4 regions of the Streptomyces sp. NPDC088387 genome follow, and region 3 is predicted to be linked to each of the others. Evidence: riboswitches for the same ligand, from Rfam matches in the RefSeq annotation. Region 3 holds a riboswitch; each other region holds the start of a gene.

Region 1 (5,345 bases), on a different contig from region 3:
GAGTTCCGTGATCCGCCGCTGCGCCTTCTCGGTCTTCTCCTTCGCGCCGTTGTACTTCTCGGTGGCCGCCTCGGCCTCCTGGTACAGCTTGTCCACCTTGGCCCTGACCTGCGCCGGCGTCAGCTCGGGAGCGGCGTGGCCGGTCCCGTCGAAGGCCGTCGCGGTCGCCGCCCCGGCGAGGGCCAGCGTGGCCGCCGTACGGACCCGGCCGGCGCCGGCCGAAGGATGTCGAGGCTTGCGATGCGCTGCCACGTGGACTGCACGTCCTTTCGTACGACCGCCGTACCGGCCGCGCGGAACGGGTCGCCGCCACGGGGAGCGGACGTACGACCGGCTGCTCGGGGTGCGCGTCCGGCGGCGCCCCGCACAGGGGGAGCGGGCCGCCGCCGGACCTTTCTCGGCGGTGGTGGCCGACTGCCGTCCCTGGCCCGGACGGCGGTGGGGAGCCGGTCACCTGGGGGAGGACGCTAATCCCGGAGGTGACGGCCGGGTAACGCGATGTGCGGAACTGGCGTCAGGGGACCGGCAGGTGACCGTATGCGACCGTGATCCGGTTTCGGGGCCGTCGTCTTCCCGCGGTGTGATGACCGATGTGGCGGTTCAGGACCCGTGTGAGTGACGGGGTGCTATGGGGCGCATATATGCATGCCCGGCGAGGGGGAGGGGTGGGCCGGTGTCGGGCGGCCCCAAGGGCCCTGATTAGGCTCCGGCCCCATGGACGTACTCATCCATCTCTTCGTCGGCCTGCACATCATCGGCATCGCCTCGCTGCTCGGCGGCTTCCTCACCCAGATGAAGGCGATGGGTCGGGGCACGGCCCGCTTCGTCCCCGCGATGCTGCACGGCGCGCTGACGATGCTGGTCACCGGCGTGATCCTGGTCGGCCTCAACCAGGCCGACGACCAGCCGGTCGACAACATCAAGATCGGCGTGAAGCTGGCCCTCCTGGTCGTGATCCTCGGGCTCGTCTACGTCAAGCGCGACGACGAGAAGGTGGACAAGGGGCTGTTCGGGCTGGTGGGGCTGCTGACCACGGCCAACATCTTCATCGCGGTCCTGTGGACGTGACGTCTGTCGCGGGGGCGGCTGTGCCGGGGCCCGCGGCCCGCTGACAAGGCCTACGGTGCCCCGCCGTCCCGGGGTCGATCGGGCCGCCGAGGCCGGCCCACGGTGTTCCATGCGGTCAGTGCGGCGCCCGCGGCGCCCGCCGCGAGCCCCAGCCACGCCGCCACCGCGATCCACAGCAAGGCCTCGCCGGGGCCCTCGATCCATGAGGCGTCCAGGGCGGTCGCGGCGGAGAGCAGTGCCGCCGCGGTCATGCCCATGGGGAACACGGTCGCCCAGCGCCGCATGTCGTGGCGCAGCCGCGGGCGGGCCACCTCGGCGGCGAGCAGGACGACGTACCAGCACACGGCGAGCACCAGCAGTGCGGCGGTGACGGCGCGCAGGACGCCGCGGTCGTCGGTGTTCCACAGGTAGAGCGCCGGGCTGTCGGCGACAATCAGTCGCGAACCGGCGAGCGCCGAGATGGCGAGCGCGCCGCCCGCGACCCAGTGGTCGCCGGCCCCCTCCCACACCTGGCGGAAGTCGAAGCGGGTCAGGGCCAGGGCGTACAGGACGAGGCCGAGCCAGAACAGCACCAGCGCCGCGTGCGCGAGCCAGGCGCTCCGTTCCGCTTCCGCCAGGGTCGCGCCGAGCAGTGCGAGCCCCTGCGTGGCGACACAGCTCAGGAACACCCCGCCCGGCATCGACCGCCGCCAGTGGCTCACGACCGACGCGATCAGCAGCGGCCAGAGCAGGGCGGCCGGCGCCAGCAGGGCCTCGGCGAGGAGTTGCCGGTCGAGCGCCGAAAGGCGGGTGCCGAGGACGGTGGTCGCGGCCACGGCGGTGAGCGCCGCGGGCGTACCGGCCTCCGCCATCCATCGCGGGCGGTCCCGCAGCAGCCGCGCGACGAAGTCCGCCGCGAGTGCCAGCCAGGTCACCGCGGCCACCGCCAGCAGGATCCTGGACAGGACCTCGTACCCGGTCAGATGGAGGCCGACCGACAGGATGCCGGTCGCCATCACGGCGGCCCCGGCCGCCGGCGGACGCTGCGCCCACCAGGCGCGGGGGGAAGGGGTGCCGGGCATGGGCCGATGCTAAGGAGCGTGCCCGGGGAGAGGGGTGGGGCGCGCACACGCGCGGACGGAAATCCACGCGGGCGCATGCCACCGGACGCGGCGGCCCACCGGACGTGGAGGCCCACTGGACGCGGAGGCTCACCGGACGTGCGGGCCCACTGGACGCGGAGGCTCACTGTCGTGGAGGCCCACTGGACGCGGCGGCCCACCGGACGTGGAAGCCCACCGGACGTGCAGGCTTACCGGACGTGCGGGACCACTGGACGCGGCGGCCAACCGGACATGGAAGCCCACCGGACGCGGCGGCCCGCCGGGACGGCGGAGTGCCGCCGGGACACCGGACGGTCTGCAACGACAAAGGGCGCGTGTCCTCAGACACGCGCCCCCGGCGCACGGTGACTCCTAGGCGGGCCGCACTACCGCGCGCCCCCGTCTCAGGCCGGCCTCACCACGCTGTGGATCGCCGACTCGCCGTCGTAGTAGATCGACTCCTCGCGCACGTACGTGCCCGGCTTCGGGGCGTGGATCATCATGCCGTTGCCGATGTAGATGCCGACGTGGGTGACGTCGTCGTAGAAGAAGACGAGGTCACCGGGTTGGGCGGCGGCGACGGACACCGTGGTGCCGGCGTTCACCTGGTCGTAGGTGGTGCGCGGGATGTCGACCCCGGCGGCCTTCCACGCGGCCTGGGTGAGGCCGGAGCAGTCGTAGGAGCCGGGGCCGGTGGCGCCCCAGACGTACGGCTTGCCGGCCTGCGCGCGGGCGAACGCCAGCACCTTCTCCGCCTTGGCGGTGTACGAGCCGTCGGTCGGCGTGGACTCCGAGCCGGTCGAGCCCGACGAGGAGCCCGTGGAGTCGCTCTCCTGCTGTTGCTGCTGGGCCGTCTCTTCCTGGCGGCGCTGGTCCTCAGCCTGCTGCTGGGCGAGCTCCGCCGCCTTGCGGTCGGCCTCTGCCTGCTTCTGCTTCTCGATCGCCGCGAGACGCGCCTTCTCCTCGGCGGTCAGTTCCGACAGCAGCTGCCGGGCGTCGGCGAGTTTCCTCTGGACGGTCGCCTTGGCCGTCTTGAGGTCGCCCTGCGTCTCGGTGAGCGTCTCCAGGCCTTCACTGGCCGCCTGACGCTTCTCCATCGTCTCGGACTGCTGGGTGAAGTACTCGTCGACCGCGTCCTGCTGGCGGCCGGTCAGCCGGTCCATGAGCTGGGTCTGGTCGAAGTAGTCCTGCGGCGAGTCCGCGAGCATGAAGGTCGCGGTGTCGGGGACGGAGGCCCCGCTGCGGTACTGGGCCGCGGCGTACGAGCCCAGCTCCTCGCGCGCGTCGTTCAGTTTCTGGGTCCGCTGGGCCACGTCGTCGAGGAGCGTGTCGACCTGCTTGCGCTGTTTCGACGTCTTCTCTTTGGCGGAGTTGTACTTCTCCGTCGCCGACTCGGCCTGGCGGTAGAGGTCGTCGACCTTCTTCTCGACTTCCTCAAGGCTCGGCTTGTCGTCCTCGGGCGCGGCGTTGGCCGTCTGGGAGAGCAGGGCGACGGAGGTCAGGGCAGCCGTGGCGAGGGCGGGGGTGCGTATGCCTGCCACGCGCGCGCCCGTGGGGCGCGACTTGCGGTGCGACGCCAAAGGAGGCGACTCCTTCCATGGGCCGCCTACCGGGTTAGCTGTCGGGTTCGGGCGGGTGGTTCGGAAGGGTTGCCCTACGGTCCGCTCCCCAGTGGGAGTTCGGACCGATTCACCCCGGAGTTCGGTGGGTCCCCGGCTCCGGCTGCCACGTGGGCGCACCGGACTCGGCGGAGGCGGGACGGCCCGGCGACGTTCGCCGGTGGGGGTCGTTCGGCCTGAGCGAACGGTAGCCAACTCGTGTGCCGCCTGTGAAGGTTGGTGGGCGATATGCCCGATACATTTTCGTGACCTTTCTGTTCGAGTGTCGCGCTGCGTGGTCAATGCGGACTGTTGTGCGGTGAGTTGTCCGAAGTGTGCGTTGTTTAGTGATCTTCGTGTACGACGCCTCCTGCTGCGGGTTTCCGGACCGACGCGCCGCGCGACGCTCCGGCCAGCCACAACGGGGATCCGTCGATCGCTACGGAACGTGACCGCGTGAGTGTCCGCGGTGAAGCCCGGCCACAGGCCGGAACCGTACGGTCCCCCACCCGCCGACGGGGGATGTTCCCGGGGTGGCCGCGGGCTGTCAGTGGGGCGCCCTAGACTCGGAGAGCGATGAGCAGCCTCTTTGACGACAGCTTCCTGGCGGACCTCCAGGCCCCGCGGGCCCATGCGGAGGAGCCCCCGCCGCCCCCCGAGGACGATCATGCACCGGAGCAGGTTCCGGACGATCTGTTCGGCGGGAAGTTCGACGCGCCACCGGACCGGGAGGCGTACTACCGCGACGGTGCCCCGCGCCCGGCCCTCGACGCGGCAGCCCTCCTGGACGGGCTGAACGACAACCAGCGGGCCGCCGTCGTCCACTCCGGCTCCCCGCTGCTCATCGTGGCCGGCGCCGGTTCCGGCAAGACGCGTGTGCTCACCCACCGCATCGCGTACCTGCTCGCCGAGCGGAGCGTCCACCCCGGCCAGATCCTCGCGATCACCTTCACCAACAAGGCCGCCGGTGAGATGAAGGAGCGCGTCGAGCACCTCGTCGGCCCGCGCGCGAACGCGATGTGGGTGATGACCTTCCACAGCGCCTGTGTGCGCATCCTGCGGCGGGAGTCCAAGAGGCTCGGCTTCACGTCGTCGTTCTCGATCTACGACGCCGCCGACTCCAAGCGTCTGATGGCCCTGGTCTGCCGCGACCTGGACCTCGACCCCAAGCGCTACCCGCCCAAGTCCTTCAGCGCCAAGATCAGCAACCTGAAGAACGAGCTGATCGACGAGGAGGACTTCGCCGCACAGGCCACGGACGGTTTTGAGAAGACCCTCGCCCAGGCGTACGCGCTCTACCAGTCGCGCCTGCGCGAGGCCAACGCCCTCGACTTCGACGACCTGATCATGACGACGGTCAACCTCCTGCGCGCGTTCCCGGACGTCGCCGAGCACTACCGCCGCCGCTTCCGGCACGTCCTCGTCGACGAGTACCAGGACACCAACCACGCCCAGTACACGCTGGTGCGCGAGCTGGTCGGCACGGGCGAGCGGGCCGCCGAGGACCTCGACGTACCGCCGCGCGAGGACGACCTCCAGCCCGCCGAGCTCTGCGTGGTCGGTGACGCCGACCAGTCGATCTACGCCTTCCGCGGCG
Region 2 (5,345 bases), on a different contig from region 3:
CGCCGACGAGGTGCAGACCGGCCTCGGCCGCACCGGCGACTTCTACGCCTACCAGCACGAGGACGGCGTCGAACCCGACCTGGTCTGTGTGGCGAAGGCGCTGTCCGGCGGCTATGTGCCGGTGAGCGCCACCCTCGGCAAGGACTGGATCTTCAAGAAGGTCTACTCGTCGATCGACCGGGTGCTGGTGCACTCGGCGAGCTTCGGCGGCAACGCCCAGGCCATGGCGGCCGGCCTCGCGGTCCTCTCCGTCATGGAGAACGAGCAGATCGTCGCCAACGCCCGTGCGACCGGCGACCTGCTGCGGACCCGGCTCGCGGCACTGGTCGACAAGTACGAACTGCTCGCCGACGTGCGCGGCCGGGGCCTGATGATCGGCATCGAGTTCGGCCGGCCCACATCACTGGGGCTGCGCAGCCGCTGGACGATGCTCCAGGCCGCGCGCAAGGGCCTGTTCGCGCAGATGGTGGTCGTCCCGCTGCTTCAGCGGCACCGGATCCTCACCCAGGTCTCCGGCGACCACCTGGAGGTCATCAAGCTGATCCCGCCGCTGATCGTCGGTGAGAAGGAGGTCGACCGGTTCGTGGACGCCTTCACCGAGATCATGGACGACGCGCACGGCGGCGGCGGACTGATCTGGGACTTTGGGAAGACCCTGGTCAAGCAGGCGGTGGCCAACCGGTGAGATCCTGGCACCCGCGGGGGTGAACGCCGGAGCTTGTCTCTGAGGCAAGAGATTTGCCTTGGAGGTAAGACTCCGGCTGAATGGAGGGTATGAGCCCCTCTCCCGACGCGGCACCGGAGCCCGGCCCCGAGCCCGCCGCCGGTCAGTTGCCGGCCGTCGCCCCGCAGCTGCGCGCCCTGCGCCGCCGGGCCTCGCTCACCCTGGAGGCCGCGGCCCGCGCCGCCGGTCTTTCGCCCGCCCACCTCTCCCGGCTGGAGACCGGCGGGCGGCAGCCCTCACTGCCGATGCTCCTCGCGCTCGCCCGTATCTACGGTACGACCGTCTCCGAACTCCTCGGCGAGACGGTCGCCGAACGCGACGCCGTGCTGCGCGCCGCCGACATGGAACCGACCGAGGCCGGCGGCTGGACGTACTGGCAGGCCGGCGCCTCCGGCCGCGGGATGCAGGCACTGCGCGTCCACGTACCGCACGGCTCCCAGGGCGACATCGTGCGGGTGCATCCCGGCGAGGAGTGGCTGTACGTCCTGCGGGGCCGGCTGCGGCTGCGCCTCGGGGACGCCGTGCACCAGCTCGGTCCCGGGGACAGCGCGCACTTCGACTCCCTGACCCCGCACCGCATCGCCGCCCGCGACCCGGCCGGCGTCGAGCTGCTCTTTGTACACACCCTGCTTCAGAGCCCCACGGCCGCGCTCTGTCTCGGCCCGACGACGGGAGAAACACCATGAGCGAGACCGCGAAGCGCAACCGCGGAGTCTGGGTGCGGCTGTTCATCTACGTCGCCGCCGGGCATGTCTTCGCCGCGTTCCTGTACCTGCTGTTCGAGGTCGGCGCGAAGTAGCGGTGGCGGCGCGGGCTCAGTCGAGCATGCGCTGCCGCAGCCGGTCGCGGAGTTCCGGCGTCAGCTTCAGACCCTGCTCCAGATAGCCGTCGACGCCGCCCCAGGTCGCCTCGATGGTGTCGAAGGCCGTCGTCAGATACTCGGCGCGCGCGTCGAAGAGCGGGCTGATCAGCTCCATGACCTCGGGGGAGTGGGCGGAGGGGGCCTTGCTGCTGCGCCGCACCTGGTAGCGGCGGTGCTTGGCGTTGGACTCCAGATAGTCGGCGAGGATCGCCTCGCGTTCCACGCCCAGGGCGAGCAGGGTCACCGCGACCGAGATGCCCGCGCGGTCCTTGCCGGCCGCGCAGTGCATCAGGGCCGGGACGCTGTCCTCGGTGAGCGCGTGCAGCACCCGGGAGTGCTCGGCGGTGCGCTCCAGGACGATCGTGCGGTACGACTCGACCATCCGGTTCGCCGCCCTGCCGTCGGCGAGCAGGGTGCGCAGCTGGTCCAGGTCGCCCTCGCGGATCATCGTCCAGAACTCGGCGCCGTGTGCCGGGTCGGTCAGCGGCAGGTTCACGTTGCGGACGCCGGGCAGTTCGATGTCCGGGCCCTCAAGGCGCTGGTCGGCGGCGTTGCGGAAGTCGAAGACCGTGTGCAGTCCGAGGGAGGACAGGAACACGGCGTCCGCCGCGGTCGCGTGCGCGAGATGCCCGCTGCGGAACAGCACTCCCCGACGCACCCGGCGGCCGTCCACCGTCGGCAGCCCGCCCACGTCCCGGAAGTTGCGCACGGCTTCCAGCTGTGGCTCGGTCGACGGGACCTGCTGCGTCACGGGGGGCTCCTCCCGGTCGGACCGCCGGCCCGGCTCGGGTGCCGGCCGGCGTGGGGCACCTCGACGATACGACAAGGCCTCGCGCGGAACGGTGTCGAGGCCTCCTGTCGAGGCCTCCTGCGGAACGGTGTCGCGAAACGGACGAAACCCCCGTAAAGAAGTCTGTGATTTCACTGTGCCACTCAATGCGACACTTCTCCTCCTGCGTCACATCTGGGAGTTCTGTCCGAATTGATGCGTGGATTCCAACTCGCTCTGGAATAAAGGGACCTGGAGCACTGTCACGTGAGCAGCGTCATATTCGTGACCGTGTGTCGCCCGTCATGTTCACGTAATCAGGCCGCTTTTCAAGGGGTTTTGGGAATTCGGCGTGTACCGCTTCGACGGAGGGTGACCGGGAATTCCCCGTACGGATCAAGAAGGGGACCTTCGAGTGGAACCTCTTGCTTGTCCCTTTGCGTCTTGGTCGCTTACGTTCACCACCGAATCCGGACGGAACGCCGAATCCTGCCGCCGCCCGGAAGCCGCCCACTCACCCGTGCCTCGGCAGGAGCGGGGGACCCACAGGACTTACCGCCTGTTCCGGTCTCCGGAACGGCTAGGGGTTCAGCCGCGTTCCCCGCGCGGCCGGGCATCTCCAGCCCGCACCCGACAGCTCACCTCGCAGGCGCCGGAGAGGAATTCGCCATGCCCGCGAAGGGTAAGCACCGCCGTCCCAAGAGCAAGCGTTTCACCCGCTCGATCGCCGTCGCCGGAACCGGTGGCGCCGCACTCGCACTGCCGCTGATGGGGGCCGCCGGCGCCCACGCCGCCACCGGCCAGTCCGTCACGGAGAAGGCCGCCGGAACTCTCACCGCCACGCAGGAGTCGCTGCCGCGCACGGTCACCGAGCAGCCCGTCGCGCAGCAGACCGCGACCAAGACCGCCACCCCGAAGTCCGGTGCGCACACCTACTCGGTGAAGGTCGGCGACTACCTCGCGAAGATCGCCGAGGAGCAGGACGTCACCGGCGGCTGGCAGCGGATCTACGACGACAACCGCGAGGCCGTGGGCAGCGATCCGTCGCTCATCCACCCCGGTCTGAAGCTCTCCATCGGCAAGAAGGCGGCCGACAGGCCCGCCGGCACCGACACACAGGCTTCGAAGCCGGCCGAGTCCTCCGACTCCACCGCGTCGCAGAAGACGCAGAAGTCCGAGGAGTCCAACTCCAGCCAGGCGCAGGGTGATGCGTCGTCCTCCGGCGACCAGTCCACGACCACCGCCAACGCCTCGGGCTTCAGCCTCCCGGTGGCCGGTGCCGCCGTCGGCACGCCGTACCGCATGGCGGGCAGCATGTGGTCCAGCGGCTACCACACCGGTGTCGACTTCGTCGTCCCGACCGGCACCTCCCTCAAGTCCGTCGGCAGCGGCACCGTCGTCTCCGCCGGCTGGGGCGGTGCGTACGGCAACCAGGTCGTCATCAAGCTCGCCGACGGCTTCTACGCCCAGTACGCCCACCTGTCCTCGCTGTCCGTCTCGCAGGGCCAGTCCGTGTCCGCCGGCACACAGGTCGGCCTCTCGGGCGCGACCGGCAACGTGACCGGCCCCCACCTGCACTTCGAGATCCGCACCACGCCGGACTACGGCTCCGACGTCGACCCCGTCGCCTACCTGCGCTCGCACGGTCTCTCCGTCGGCTGAGACCCCCGTCGCGCGACCACCTCCGAAGGCCGGACCCACGATCCCCGGGTCCGGCCTTCGGTGCGTACCGGTGGATATCGGGATGTGTTGCGGGACCCGTGGACTATTCCGCATTTGACCAAGGCTTGGTCCGTGGCTTATCTCACCGCCCGTCAACCCCGCCCTACGGTCGCGTAAGTCACATTCGAAGGGGAATCATGGTGCGACGTGGCAGACGATTCGAAGAGTGACAGCAGAGCAGAGATCGGGTCGTACGTGGCGCTGGGGGACAGCTTCACCGAGGGTGTGGGCGATCCCGGCCCCGACGGGGCGCTCGTCGGCTGGGCCGACAGGTTCGCGGTACTGCTCGCGGACCGGTGCCCGGAGGGCGACTTCACCTACACGAACCTCGCCGTACGCGGGAAACTCCTCGACCAGATCGTGACGGACCAGGTGCCGCGGGTCGCGCGACTCGCGCCCGACCTGGTCTCCTTCAGTGCCGGCGGCAACGACATCCTGCGCCCCGGCACCGACCCCGACGACGTTGCCGAACGGTTCGAACGCGCGGTCGCCCTGCTGGCCGAGGCGGCCGGCACGGTGATGGTGACGACCGGCTTCGACACCCGTGGTGTGCCGGTGCTCCGGCATCTGCGCGGCAAGATCGCCACCTACAACGGACATGTGCGGGCCGTCGCCGACCGGTACGGCTGTCCCGTCCTCGACCTGTGGTCCCTGAAGTCCGTCCAGGACCGCCGGGCCTGGGACGGCGACCGGCTCCATCTCTCCCCCGAGGGGCACACGCGCGTGGCGCTGCGGGCCGGACTCGCCCTCGGCGTCGACGTACCGGCCGACCCCGAACAGTCCTGGCCCGCCCTGCCGCCGCGCGGCACGCTGGAGGTCCGCCGCGACGACGTGCACTGGGCGCGGCAGTACCTCGTGCCGTGGATCGGACGCCGGCTGCGCGGCGAGTCGTCGGGGGACCATGTGACGGCCAAGGGCGCGCTGTCGCCGCAGGACATCAGGCTGCGGATCGATTCGGTGGCGTAGGCCGGGGGCGCGTGGCTGTGCGGATGCGCGGTGCCGGAAGGGGCTCTGGTGGGCCGGGGGATCAGAAGGCCGTTGGTGACAGGCCCAGTTCCCGGCCCACCGCCTCGTCCACCCACTGCTGCGCGCGCGTGCGGGACACGGCGCCGGCGCCCGCGTAGGACGTCATCTGTACGGCGAGTCCGTCGAGCAGGGCGGTCAGGCGCAGGGCCGTTCCGGTCGGGTCCGGGCAGCGGAACTCGCCGGCGGCCACACCCTCCGCTATCACCTCGGTGATCGCCGCCTTCCACTGGCGGTCGAGATCC
Region 3 (5,345 bases):
TTGCCGGCCGCGGCCACCACATCGAGGACGTCGTCGTCGGAAGTCGCGAGGACGGCGAGCGCCTCCTCGCGGGTCGGCAGCTCGCGCCGAAGCCCCTTGTCCACCAGCGTGTTCAGCAGGTCCATGAGAGGCGATCCTGTCCTAAAGAGGTCCCTCGGGCCAAGGAGAGTTCGCACAATAGGCGGCCCGGGACGTGTGGGTATCACCACACAGTGGGCGCCCGGACCTGCGACTAGGGTCTGTGCACTGCCTACAAAAACCCCGGAGGAGCCATGGCGTTCGGCTGGATCGACGAGCAGGCGCTGCTGCGCCGGCGCGCCGGACTCGTACGGACGCTGCGTCCGCGCCCCGCCGACTCGCCGCTGCTGGACCTCGCGGGCAACGACTACCTCGGTCTGGCCCGGCATCCGGAGGTCGTCGAGGGCGCGGCCGCGGCGGCACGCGCGTGGGGCGGCGGCGCGACCGGTTCCCGGCTGGTGACCGGCAGCACCGAACTGCACGCCGAGCTCGAACGGGAGCTGGCCGGCTTCTGCGGCTTCGAGGCGGCACTCGTCTTCTCCTCCGGCTACGCGGCCAACCTCGCCGCGGTCACCGCACTGGCCCCGCACGGCTCGCTGATCGTCTCCGACGCGGGCAACCACGCCTCCCTGATCGACGGCTGCCGGCTGGCCCGCGGCACCACCCAGGTCGTCCCGCACGCCGACCCCGACGCCGTGCGCAAGGCGCTCCGCACGCACGAGGGGCCGGCGGTCGTGGTGTCCGACACGGTGTTCTCGGTCGACGGCGACGCCGCCCCGCTGCCCGCCCTCGCCGCCGCGTGCCGCGAGCACGGGGCCGGACTCGTGGTGGACGACGCGCACGGGCTCGGTGTGCTCGGCGAGGGCGGCCGGGGCGCGGCACACGCGGCGGGGCTCGCGGGCGCGCCGGACGTGGTCGTGACGGCCACCCTGTCGAAGTCACTGGGCAGCCAGGGCGGTGTGGTCCTCGGGCCCGCCAAGGTCGTCGACCACCTGGTCAACGCGGCGCGGACCTTCATCTTCGACACCGGGCTCGCCCCCGCGGCTGCGGGCGCGGCTCTCGCGGCCCTGCGGCTGCTGCGCCGCGAGCCGGAGCGGGCCGGGCGGGCGCGAGGTGTGGCGGCGGAACTGCACACGCGGCTGACGGCCGAGGGCCTGGAGGCGGTACGTCCCGACGCGGCGGTCGTCTCCGTGCGTGCGCCGTCCCCGGAGGGGGCCGTGCGGTGGGCCGCCGAGTGCCGCGCCGCCGGGCTGGCCGTGGGCTGTTTCCGCCCGCCGTCCGTGCCCGACGGGGTCTCGCGGCTGCGGCTGACGGCCCGCGCGGACCTCTCCGAGGAACGGGTCGAACATGCTGTCCGGGTCATCTGCGAGACGCGACCATGAGTCGGCGAACCACGGCAGTGTGTCGCTCGAACGTGTGACGCGGCCGGTCGGCCGGATCACACGCGGCCCGGAGCTGATCGAAAGTGATCGGTCGGATGGTGCTCGGTCAGGGTCTGAGTACGGGGTCTGAGTGAGGGGTCTGGGAGCGGGTCCGAGTGGTGGCTTGCCCGGATCAGCGGAACGCGGCCGTGAACCCCGCCCAGCTCTCGGGGGAGAAGAGCAGCGCGGGTCCGGCCGGATCCTTGGAGTCACGCACGGCGAGCAGTCCGGCCCAGGGGCCGCGGCGCGGCCGCGCCGTCTCGACGCAGTTGTTCGCGCCCGTGCTGTAGCTGCTGCGCAGCCATGGCACGCCGTGCAGTCGGTCACTGGAAGGTACGTGTCGAGGCAGTGCAGTCATGGTGCCTCCTTCATGCGCCGTCACCTATCCCGGCGATGTAATCCAACGAGTCCTCGGGTGAAAGGGCGTGGATCCGAAGGGTGTTGAAGGCCTCGCTGTAGGCCTCCAGGTCTTCTTTCCGTTCGAGATAGAGGCTACTCGTCAAGTGGTCGAGAACAACCACGTCCAGATCAGAAGTGCTCGGAAATGAGAAGATAACGAAAGGGCCGGTGACGCCGATATGCGCCCCGGCGGCGAACGGCAGCACTTGCAGCCGCACTTGGGGCAGCCTGGCCGCCTCCGTGAGCCGTTCCAGCTGCCGGGCCATCACGTCGGGCCCGCCCACCTCCCGCCGCAGCACGGCCTCGTCCAGGACGGCGTTCAGCTCCAGCGGCGGCCTCGCGAGCAGCACGTCCTGCCGGGCGAGACGCACCTCCACCAGCGCGTCGACCCGCTGCTCGTCGAGCCCCTCGACGGCGGCCCGGGTGACCGCGCGGGCGTAGTCGGGCGTCTGGAGCAGCCCCGGCACCACCGAGGTCTCCAGTGTGCGCATCGTCCTGGCCTGCGACTCCAGGCTGATGAAGTCCCGGTAGGTCGGCGGCAGCACACCCCGGTAGGCGTGCCACCAGTGGTGCCGGCCGAGGTCCTCGGAGCCCGCGAGGGCGAGGAGCAGTTCCCGCAGTTCGGGTTCCTCGACGCCGTAGGCGTCCAGGAGTAACCGCACATCGGCCGGTTTCACACCGCTCGCGCCGGTCTCGATCCGGCTGACCTTGGACTGGTGCCAGCCGACCAGAGCGGCCGCCTCGCCACTGGTGAGGCCCACGCGGGCGCGCAGGGCACGCAGTTCGGCGCCCAGTTTCCGGCGGCGCACCGCGGGACCGTGCTGCATGGGGTACTCCTTACTCCTTCCGAGCCGCCCAAATACGCTCTGCCGTCGCAGAGTTCACCGCTTCGAGCGACAGATATATGCATATCTTGGTGGATCGCCACCGTGACAGGCCCGCTAATGGCAGTCTGGCGGCGTAGCACCAGTCCGGGACCGTACTCGAACCATCCGCTCCGTGTCGGACTGCGGTCCCGTGGGAAAGGGACGACGTCGCCATGGCAGATCATCTCGAAGCATCCGTCACTCTGCCGAGCGATCCCGCTTCGGTCTCCACGGCCCGCGGCTACGTGGTCGACACCCTGGCGGAATGGGGGTTGCCGCCGAACACGGAACTGGCGGACACCATCCGGCTGATCGTCTCCGAACTCACCACCAACGCCGTACAGCACACCCTCGGGCAGTCACCCACCTTCACGGTGGACCTGTCGCTGGAGCGTGACGAACAGTTGCGCATCGGGGTGACGGACAGTCATCCCCGGTTTCCGAAGCGGCTGCCGGCGGCGGTCCAGCAGGACAACGGCCGCGGTCTGGTGATCATCCGCTGGCTGGCCGCGGAGTGCGGCGGAAAGCTGAGCGTCCGGCCCACCCGGGAGGGCGGCAAGACCGTCGCCATCGAACTGCCGTGGACGGTGCCGGCGAGACCGGTGACCGCCGCGGGACAGCAGGAGCCGTAGAGACGCGTCCGAGTGGCGCACGGCCGCCGGCCGCGCCGGCTGAGCCCGGCGCGGCCGGTGCGGGCAGCACAGCCCGCCCGAAGGGCGGTGACGGCGCGTCAGGGCGCCGTCACCGCCTCCTCGGAGCTACTTCACGCGCCCGTACCAGACACTCTTGGTCCAGATCTTCTGTAGACGGACAACGTCTCCGGTCTTCGGCGAGTGCCAGATCTTCCCCTTACCGGCGTAGATCCCCACGTGGTACACGCTGGAGCCGGAGTGGAAGAACACCAGGTCGCCGGCCTTGCGGCTCTTGGCGGAGATGTGCTTCGTCTTGTTGTACTGCTGGGAAGCCGTACGCGGCAGCTTCTTGCCTGCCTTCTTGAACGAGTACAGCGTCAGACCCGAGCAGTCGAAACGGCGCGGTCCGGTGGCCCCGTACTTGTACGGGGACCCCTTCTTCGAAGCCGCGACCTGGAGCGCCTTCGTTGCCGGCGTGGCTGCCGAGGCCTCTGAGGAGAATCCCGGAACCACGACGGAGCCGCTCACGGCCACCAACGTGAGGGCCGAGGCCGTACCGGCCCGAGCCATGAGCGACGGGACACGATTGAGCGCGGTCATGCGCAACCCTTCGTCAGCCGCCTGTGAAGGATGACCTGTCGGATTCGGGCTGGCGAAGTAGCCCGGCCGCCCGAAGGCGGCTTCACCCCAAGGACTGCTCGAAGCCAACTGCGCGCTCCGGCGGCCCGTCGTGCCTGGGTCCTCCACTCCTGCCGATCCACTCCTGTCGACCGGTCATCCGGGAGGCGGCAGGACTCGGCGTCCGCCCGGACCGCCCCGCCGCGGTGGCGGGGTCTTGTCGTCAGTCAGGGATCTTCACCTACTTGTGTCCGAAAATCCCAACGGAACCGGGGATTTGTGTTGTTACTCACCACTCACCCGTTCGGGTGGACATCTCTATGTTCGAACGCGCGTCAACGTCCTGATGACCCCTCGGACCAGCGGCGGAGTCCCCAGTTCCGCCATGGCGGGATGGGCCTTGCGCAACCGTGCGGGTTCCGCGCAACGACCTGCGAATACGCCGAACGGGGGTACGCCTTTTGGTCCGTTTGAAACCGGCCGCGGACGGACCGGGAAAGCCGGTGAGTATGCGGATTCAGGTGCCGTCGCGTCAACTCTCGGAGCGCGGCGGAAGGGTGACGCGCGCCGTCCGGCGCTCGCCGTCCAGCACGGTCAGCGCCCGCGCGAGCGTCGGCGCGTGCAGCGCGGTCTCGCCCCGGCGGTGCATCAGCGCGAGCGCGTCGCGCAGCTCGGTGGCACGGGCCACCAGTGCCTGCGCGGCCCGCAACCCGCTGTAGGTGTCGGTGTTCTGCGCCGGATTGACCCGGCCGAGCAGATCGACGACGTCCAGGTAGCGGTCGATCAACTCGCCCTCGGCGCGGGTCAGTGCGGGCAGCGGGGGGTCTTCCGGTCGCAGCATCGGCGGTCACCTCGCGTCGGGCGTCGGGCCTGTGGTCTTGCGGCTGGAGACGATCCGGTCCACCAGGCCGTACTCCAGAGCCTGTTGCGCGGTCAGCACCTTGTCACGCTCGATGTCCGCGCTCACTTGTACCTGTGCCCGCCCCGTGTGCCGTACGAGCATCTCCTCCAGGCGGGTGCGTACGCGCGCCAACTCCGCGGCCCGGATGGTGAGATCACTGGTCTGCCCGTGGACCGGCTCCGGCAGCGACGGCTGGTGGATCACCATCCGCGCGCCCGGCAGCGCCAGCCGCTTCCCGGGTGTGCCCGCCGCCAGCAGCACCGACGCCATGGATCCGGCCTGCCCGAGGCAGATCGTCTCCACGTCGCAGCCGACGTACTGGATGGTGTCGTAGATCGCCGCCATCGCGCTGAACGAGCCGCCGGGGGAGTTGATGTAGAGCGAGATGTCGCTGTCCGGGTCCTGGTACTCGAGGTGCATGAACTGGGCCATGACGTCGTTCGCCGCGGTGTCGTCGACCGGCGTGCCCAGAAAGACGATCCGCTCCTCC
Region 4 (5,345 bases), on a different contig from region 3:
AGCCGCTCAAGGCGATCGTCACGGTCTGCTCGACCGACGACCGCTATGACAACGACGTGCACTACATGGGTGGTTCCGTCCTCGCGGTGGACATGCACGCATGGGCGGCCACCATGCTCACCTTCGTGTCGCGCCCGCCGGACCCGCGGTACGCCGGCGAGGCCTGGCGGGAGATGTGGCTGAACCGCCTGGAGGCGGTGCAACCCCTGCTGCACACCTGGCTCGGCCACCAGACGCGCGACGACTACTGGCGGCACGGCAGCGTCTGCGAGGACTACGGGGCGATCAAGGCCGCGGTGCTCGCCGTCGGCGGCTGGCACGACCCGTACCGCGACACCGTGCTGCGGCTCGTCGAACACCTCCCGGCCGACCGGGTGCGCGGACTGATCGGCCCCTGGTCGCACCAGTACCCCGACCGCGGCCTGCCGCCGGGCCCGGCGATCGGCTTCCTCCAGGAGACCCTGCGCTGGTGGGACCACTGGCTGAAGGGCGAGGGCGACCTCCCCGAGCCCCTGCTGCGCGCCTACGTCAGCGACTCGCACCCGCCGGCCACGGTCTACGACACCCTGCCGGGCCGCTGGGTCGGCGAGCCCGCCTGGCCCTCCCCCGCCGTCACCCCCGTCACCTACGCCCTCCAGGGCGCCCCCCTGCCGGTGCGGTCCCCGATGCACACCGGCGTCGACGCGGGCCGCTTCTTCCCCTTCGGGAACGACGCCGACCTGCCGCCGGACCAGCGCGAGGAGGACGCGCGGTCGGTCTGCTTCGAGTTCCCGCTGGGCGAGGAGACCTGGGTGCTGGGACGGCCGCGCGTACGGCTGCGGCTGCGCTGCGAGGTGCCGCGCGGACAGGTGGTCGCCCGGCTCTGCGACGTCGCCCCGGACGGCTCCTCGACCCTGGTGACCCGGGGCGTGCTGAACCTGTCGGCGCGCGAGGGCCGGGACCGGGCTGTGCCGTGGACACCGGGCGCGACCGAGGAGGTGTCGTTCGAGCTGAACGGCATCGGGCACGCCTTCCCGGCCGGGCACCGCGTCCGGCTGGCCGTCTCCTCGGCGTACTGGCCGTGGATCTGGCCGCAGCCCGGCTCCGAGGCCGGCTTCACGCTGGACCCGGCGGGCAGCGCCCTGGAACTGCCGGTCCGCGCGCCGGCACCCGACCAGGGGATCGGTTTCGAGGAGCCCGAGCAATCGGCTCCGCTCGGTGTCTCCTCCCCCGTCACGCTGGACGAGCCGCGTCCCGAGCGGCTGGTGGTGCGGGACGTGGCCAAGGGCGAGTGGCGGCTGGAGGTCGACCCCCGGTACGGCGGGACCCGCGTCTATCCCGACGGGCTGGAGTTCACCGAGGACGCGCTGGAGACGTACACGGTCACCGAGGGCGACGCGCTGTCCGCGCGGACCCGCTCCGACTGGACGGTCCGCCTCCACCGGCCCGAACTCGCCTGGGACACGACGGTCCGGACGCGGTCGGAGATCCGGTGCGAGGAGGGGGAGTTTTTGACCTCCAATGAGGTGATTTGCACCGAGGGCGACGACGTGGTCTTCCATCGCACCTGGGAGAAGCGGATTCCACGGACGGCTGGTTGATAGGGACTTGGGCTCATTGCCCGATTTACCACTCTTGCGATCGTGCGTGACATGACTCACTGACGCATGCGCACAGGAATTTCACAGACCCGCGCCGATTCACCTTTGCGGGTCCGCGAGTTGACCCTTTCCAGCAGCAAAGGATCATGCGCGGCAAACACCCGGAAAGAAGATCACAAGCCGCTATATGTGAATCCGCTACTTGTTTCGGACATGGGCTTCGCATACGTTCCAGCGCTGTCGGGCGGACGCCTAATCCTGCCGCCGCCCACACCACCGACAAAGATCCACGGCAGGAGTGGGGGACCCAGGTAAGTCGCCGGGCCGGACGTCGAAGGACGCGCCGGAACGGCTCGGGGTGAAGCCGTGCCCGCAAGGGCCCGGCCGGGCACCTCCCCGCCCGAACCCGACAGCTCACCTCGCAGGCGTCGGAGAGGAATCCATCCCCATGTCCGCATTGCACCGCTTCACCTCCATGCGCCGCCTCACCCGCACGCTCGCCGTCGCCGGCACCGGCGCGGCCGTGCTCGCGCTGCCGGTCATCGGCGCCACCAGCGCGTCCGCGGCCACCCCGACCGCCACCAAGGCGGTCACCGCGTACCCGAACAACCTCGACGGCTGGATCCGCGAGTCGCTCTCCGTCATGGCGCAGAACGGCATCCCGGGCACCTACGACGGCATCTACCGCAACGTGATGCGCGAGTCCTCCGGCAACCCGTCTGCCGTCAACAACTGGGACTCCAACGCCCTCGCGGGCACGCCCTCCAAGGGCCTGCTCCAGGTGATCGACCCGACCTTCGCCGCGTACCACGTGCCCGGCACCCTGTACGACCCGTACGACCCGGTCGCGAACATCGTCGCCGCCTGCAACTACGCGGCCGCCCGGTACGGCTCCATCGACAACGTCTTCGGCGCCTACTGACCGAGCGCATTGCTTTGCGGGTTGGGGCCCGTAAAGGAACGCGACTGTTTTGTACGCGACTGCTTTGTTGGGGCCGTGAGGGGTGAATTCCCTTCGGGGAAAGAGCCGTTCTCAGGGAAAGAGTCGTTCGAGGACGACGGCGATGCCGTCGTCCTCGTTCGACGTCGTGACCTCGTCGGCCACCGCCTTGAGTTCGGGGTGCGCGTTGGCCATCGCCACCCCGTGCGCCGCCCAGTCGAACATCGGGATGTCGTTGGGCATGTCCCCGAACGCGATGGTGTCCTCGGCCCGCACACCGAGCCGCCGGGCCGCCAGCGCGAGACCGGTCGCCTTGGTCACCCCGCATGGCTGGAGTTCGACCGTCCCCGGGCCCGACATGGTGACCGTGGCGAGCGAACCGACCACCGAGCGGGCCACCGACGCCAGCTCGTCGTCGGACAGCGAAGGATGGCGCAGCAGCACCTTGCTGATCGGCTCGGCCCACAGTTCGTCGCGCCACCCGACCCGCACCGCGGGCAGGGTCGGGTGCGGCATCAGATAGCCGGGCTCGATCAGCGTCAGCCCGTGCACCCCGTCCTGGTCGACCGCCGCGTACACCTGGCCGACCTCCGCCTCGATCTTGCCGATCGCGGTCTCGGCCAACTCCCGGTCCAGGGTGACCGACCAGAGCAGGCGGTCCCGGCCGGCGTCGTACAGCTGCGCGCCCTGTCCGCACACCGCGAGGCCGGTGCTGCCCAGCTCGGCGAGGAGCGGGCGGACCCGGGGCGCGGGCCGGCCGGTGACCACGAGATGCCGGGCCCCGGCCCGTGCCGACCGGGCGAGCGCGGCCAACGAGCGGTCGGAGAAGGTGTCGTCGCCGCGCAGCAGGGTCCCGTCCAGGTCGGTGGCGACAAGTGCGTACGTGGTGCGCGCGGCATATGCGGTGGGTGCGGCCATGATCAGAGAATACGGACATCGCGCGGCACCGACCCGGTGCGAACCGGACGTCGGCCGGGTTCCCCCGCGTCCCGTCCGCACCAGCCAACTCCCCTGTACCATTCGGCCCTTTGCCCGGACGGGCCCCGCGTCGGCCCGCGGGGCGCCGTGAGCGCGCGTTGAAAACGGATCCGGTTTTCACTCCCACGTGGGGTATGCGAACGCCCGGGGGTGGGTGTCGGCGCCCGAACCGGGTGCGCCCCGGGTGGGCCGGGTCAGCCGTGGGCCGCCGCGAGATGGTCCGCAAGGCGCGGCGAGGCGAACTCCGTACCGCAGACGAACCGCATCACCGGACCGTAGGAGGAGGCCGCGGGCAGGCCGGTGAAGTACAGGCCCGGGACGGAGGAGCGGAAGCCCGCGCCGAGTCGCGGGGTGCCGCGGCTGACCTCCAGACGGGTGCGCAGCTCCGGGCCGAGGAAGTCCATCGCGGCGAGGTCCACGCGGTATCCGGTGGCGGCGACGACATGGTCCGCGGTCAGTCGCTCCGGCCGGCCCTCGTGGGTACGGACCGTCAGCGCCGTGCGGCCGCCGTCCGGTTCGGCGCGCTCCACGCCCGCGACCTCGCTGACCCGGACCCGGCCCTCGAACCGCTCGCGCAGCCACCACGCGCCGAGCGGGCCGAGGACCCGGCGTACGAGGTGGTGGCGCAGCCCGGCCGGGAGACGGCGGTAGGGGTGCGGGTAGTAGGTGAGCGCGTACAGCGACCAGGCCCGGCCGAACGGCGACCGCGGGCGCAGCCCGGGCTGCCGCCACGGGGGCGCCCCGAAGGCGACGGAGCCGCGGCCGCGGGCCACCACCCGTACGTCGGCGCCGGCCTCCGCCGCGAGCACGGCCGTCTCCAGGGCGGACTGTCCGGCGCCCACGACGATCAGTTCCCGGCCGGCGTAGCGGCTCAGGTCGTGGTGCTGGGAGCTGTGCGAGACGGGGGCCGCGGGGCCCGGTCCGTCGGGTACGGCGGCGGCCAGCTCGGGCGGGAGATGGGCGAGCCCGGAGAGCCCGGTGGCGACGACGACGGCCCGCGCGGTGAACAACTCGCCCGAGTCGAGCTTGAGTTCGAAGCCGGCGCCCGGGGTGCGGTGGTCCACGGAGACGACGCGGACCTGCTCCAGTCCGGGGACGAGCCGCTTGCGGAACCAGTCGCCGTACGCGACGAAGGTCTCGACCGGCACGATGTCCTCGTCGGTGACCAGCCGGGGGATTCCGGCCGCGGCGCAGTAGTCGGCGAGGGTGTGGCCGGGCTGCGGGGCGTCGAGGCTGGACGCGGCCGGGGTGGACTTGAGGAGCATGCCGGCGGGCATGTGGTCGCGCCAGCTGACCATCGGCTCGCCGAACACCCGGACGGGTATGCCGCGGGCGCGCAGATGGGCGGCGGTGGACAGACCGAAGGGGCCTGCGCCGACGATGGCGACGGGTTGCAGCATGTGCGGGTGCCTCCCCAGGACATGTGGCGGGTGAGCTCGGTACGTGGTGGGCGGGGGCGCCGGCGCCCAGCGGTCGGGGCGGCGTCAGCGGTCGGGGGCGGCGTCAGCGGTCCGGGCGGTGGGGGCGGCCGGGGCGGTGGGGGCGGCCGGTGCGTGGGGTGCGATCGGTGCGATCGGTGCGGCCGGTGCGTTGGGGCTGGTCGGCGCGACCGGTGCCGTCGGAGTGCTGGGTGCGTTGGGGCTGGTCGGCGCGACCGGTGCCGTCGGAGTGCTGGGTGCGTTGGGGCTGGTCGGCGCGGTGGGTGCGCCAGAGCTGGGCGAGGTGTTTCGCGCCGGGGCGGACGAGGCGCGCGAGCATGGTGACGAAGGGCAGCGGGTCGTCGCCCGCCAGCCAGGCCAGCTCGGTGCCGCTCGCCCGGTGCGGCGCGTGCGGCGTCGTACAGCCGC

What was found. Region 3 has a riboswitch for cyclic di-AMP ahead of ACIQAC_RS33290 (C40 family peptidase). Riboswitches for the same ligand answer to the same signal wherever they lie in the genome.
Region 1: another riboswitch for cyclic di-AMP. It lies ahead of ACIQAC_RS13020 (NlpC/P60 family protein); the one in region 3 lies ahead of ACIQAC_RS33290 (C40 family peptidase).
Region 2: another riboswitch for cyclic di-AMP. It lies ahead of ACIQAC_RS06890 (peptidoglycan DD-metalloendopeptidase family protein); the one in region 3 lies ahead of ACIQAC_RS33290 (C40 family peptidase).
Region 4: another riboswitch for cyclic di-AMP. It lies ahead of ACIQAC_RS13940 (transglycosylase SLT domain-containing protein); the one in region 3 lies ahead of ACIQAC_RS33290 (C40 family peptidase).

The regions. Positions count from the first base shown of each region.
Region 1 is NZ_JBIVNC010000004.1:350,772-356,116, reverse strand. Features, by position in the region: gene ACIQAC_RS13035 (NlpC/P60 family protein) at 1-252, opposite strand, end outside; gene ACIQAC_RS13030 (hypothetical protein) at 715-1,068, shown strand; gene ACIQAC_RS13025 (tellurite resistance/C4-dicarboxylate transporter family protein) at 1,119-2,129, opposite strand; gene ACIQAC_RS13020 (NlpC/P60 family protein) at 2,555-3,730, opposite strand; cyclic di-AMP (ydaO/yuaA leader) riboswitch at 3,738-3,910, opposite strand; gene pcrA (DNA helicase PcrA) at 4,325-5,345, shown strand, end outside.
Region 2 is NZ_JBIVNC010000002.1:522,165-527,509, reverse strand. Features, by position in the region: gene ACIQAC_RS06910 (aspartate aminotransferase family protein) at 1-685, shown strand, start outside; gene ACIQAC_RS06905 (helix-turn-helix domain-containing protein) at 775-1,410, shown strand; gene ACIQAC_RS06900 (DUF6126 family protein) at 1,407-1,523, shown strand; gene ACIQAC_RS06895 (tyrosine-protein phosphatase) at 1,540-2,337, opposite strand; cyclic di-AMP (ydaO/yuaA leader) riboswitch at 2,853-3,020, shown strand; gene ACIQAC_RS06890 (peptidoglycan DD-metalloendopeptidase family protein) at 3,025-4,017, shown strand; gene ACIQAC_RS06885 (SGNH/GDSL hydrolase family protein) at 4,225-5,043, shown strand; gene ACIQAC_RS06880 (TetR/AcrR family transcriptional regulator) at 5,105-5,345, opposite strand, start outside.
Region 3 is NZ_JBIVNC010000016.1:79,876-85,220, reverse strand. Features, by position in the region: gene bioB (biotin synthase BioB) at 1-125, opposite strand, end outside; gene ACIQAC_RS33310 (8-amino-7-oxononanoate synthase) at 273-1,400, shown strand; gene ACIQAC_RS33305 (DUF397 domain-containing protein) at 1,573-1,797, opposite strand; gene ACIQAC_RS33300 (helix-turn-helix domain-containing protein) at 1,808-2,665, opposite strand; gene ACIQAC_RS33295 (ATP-binding protein) at 2,878-3,336, shown strand; gene ACIQAC_RS33290 (C40 family peptidase) at 3,463-3,936, opposite strand; cyclic di-AMP (ydaO/yuaA leader) riboswitch at 3,940-4,147, opposite strand; gene ACIQAC_RS33285 (hypothetical protein) at 4,487-4,795, opposite strand; gene ACIQAC_RS33280 (ATP-dependent Clp protease proteolytic subunit) at 4,802-5,345, opposite strand, start outside.
Region 4 is NZ_JBIVNC010000004.1:535,831-541,175, forward strand. Features, by position in the region: gene ACIQAC_RS13935 (CocE/NonD family hydrolase) at 1-1,580, shown strand, start outside; cyclic di-AMP (ydaO/yuaA leader) riboswitch at 1,888-2,023, shown strand; gene ACIQAC_RS13940 (transglycosylase SLT domain-containing protein) at 2,029-2,502, shown strand; gene ACIQAC_RS13945 (HAD family hydrolase) at 2,614-3,438, opposite strand; gene ACIQAC_RS13950 (FAD-dependent oxidoreductase) at 3,693-4,898, opposite strand; gene ACIQAC_RS13955 (ATP-grasp domain-containing protein) at 5,002-5,345, opposite strand, start outside.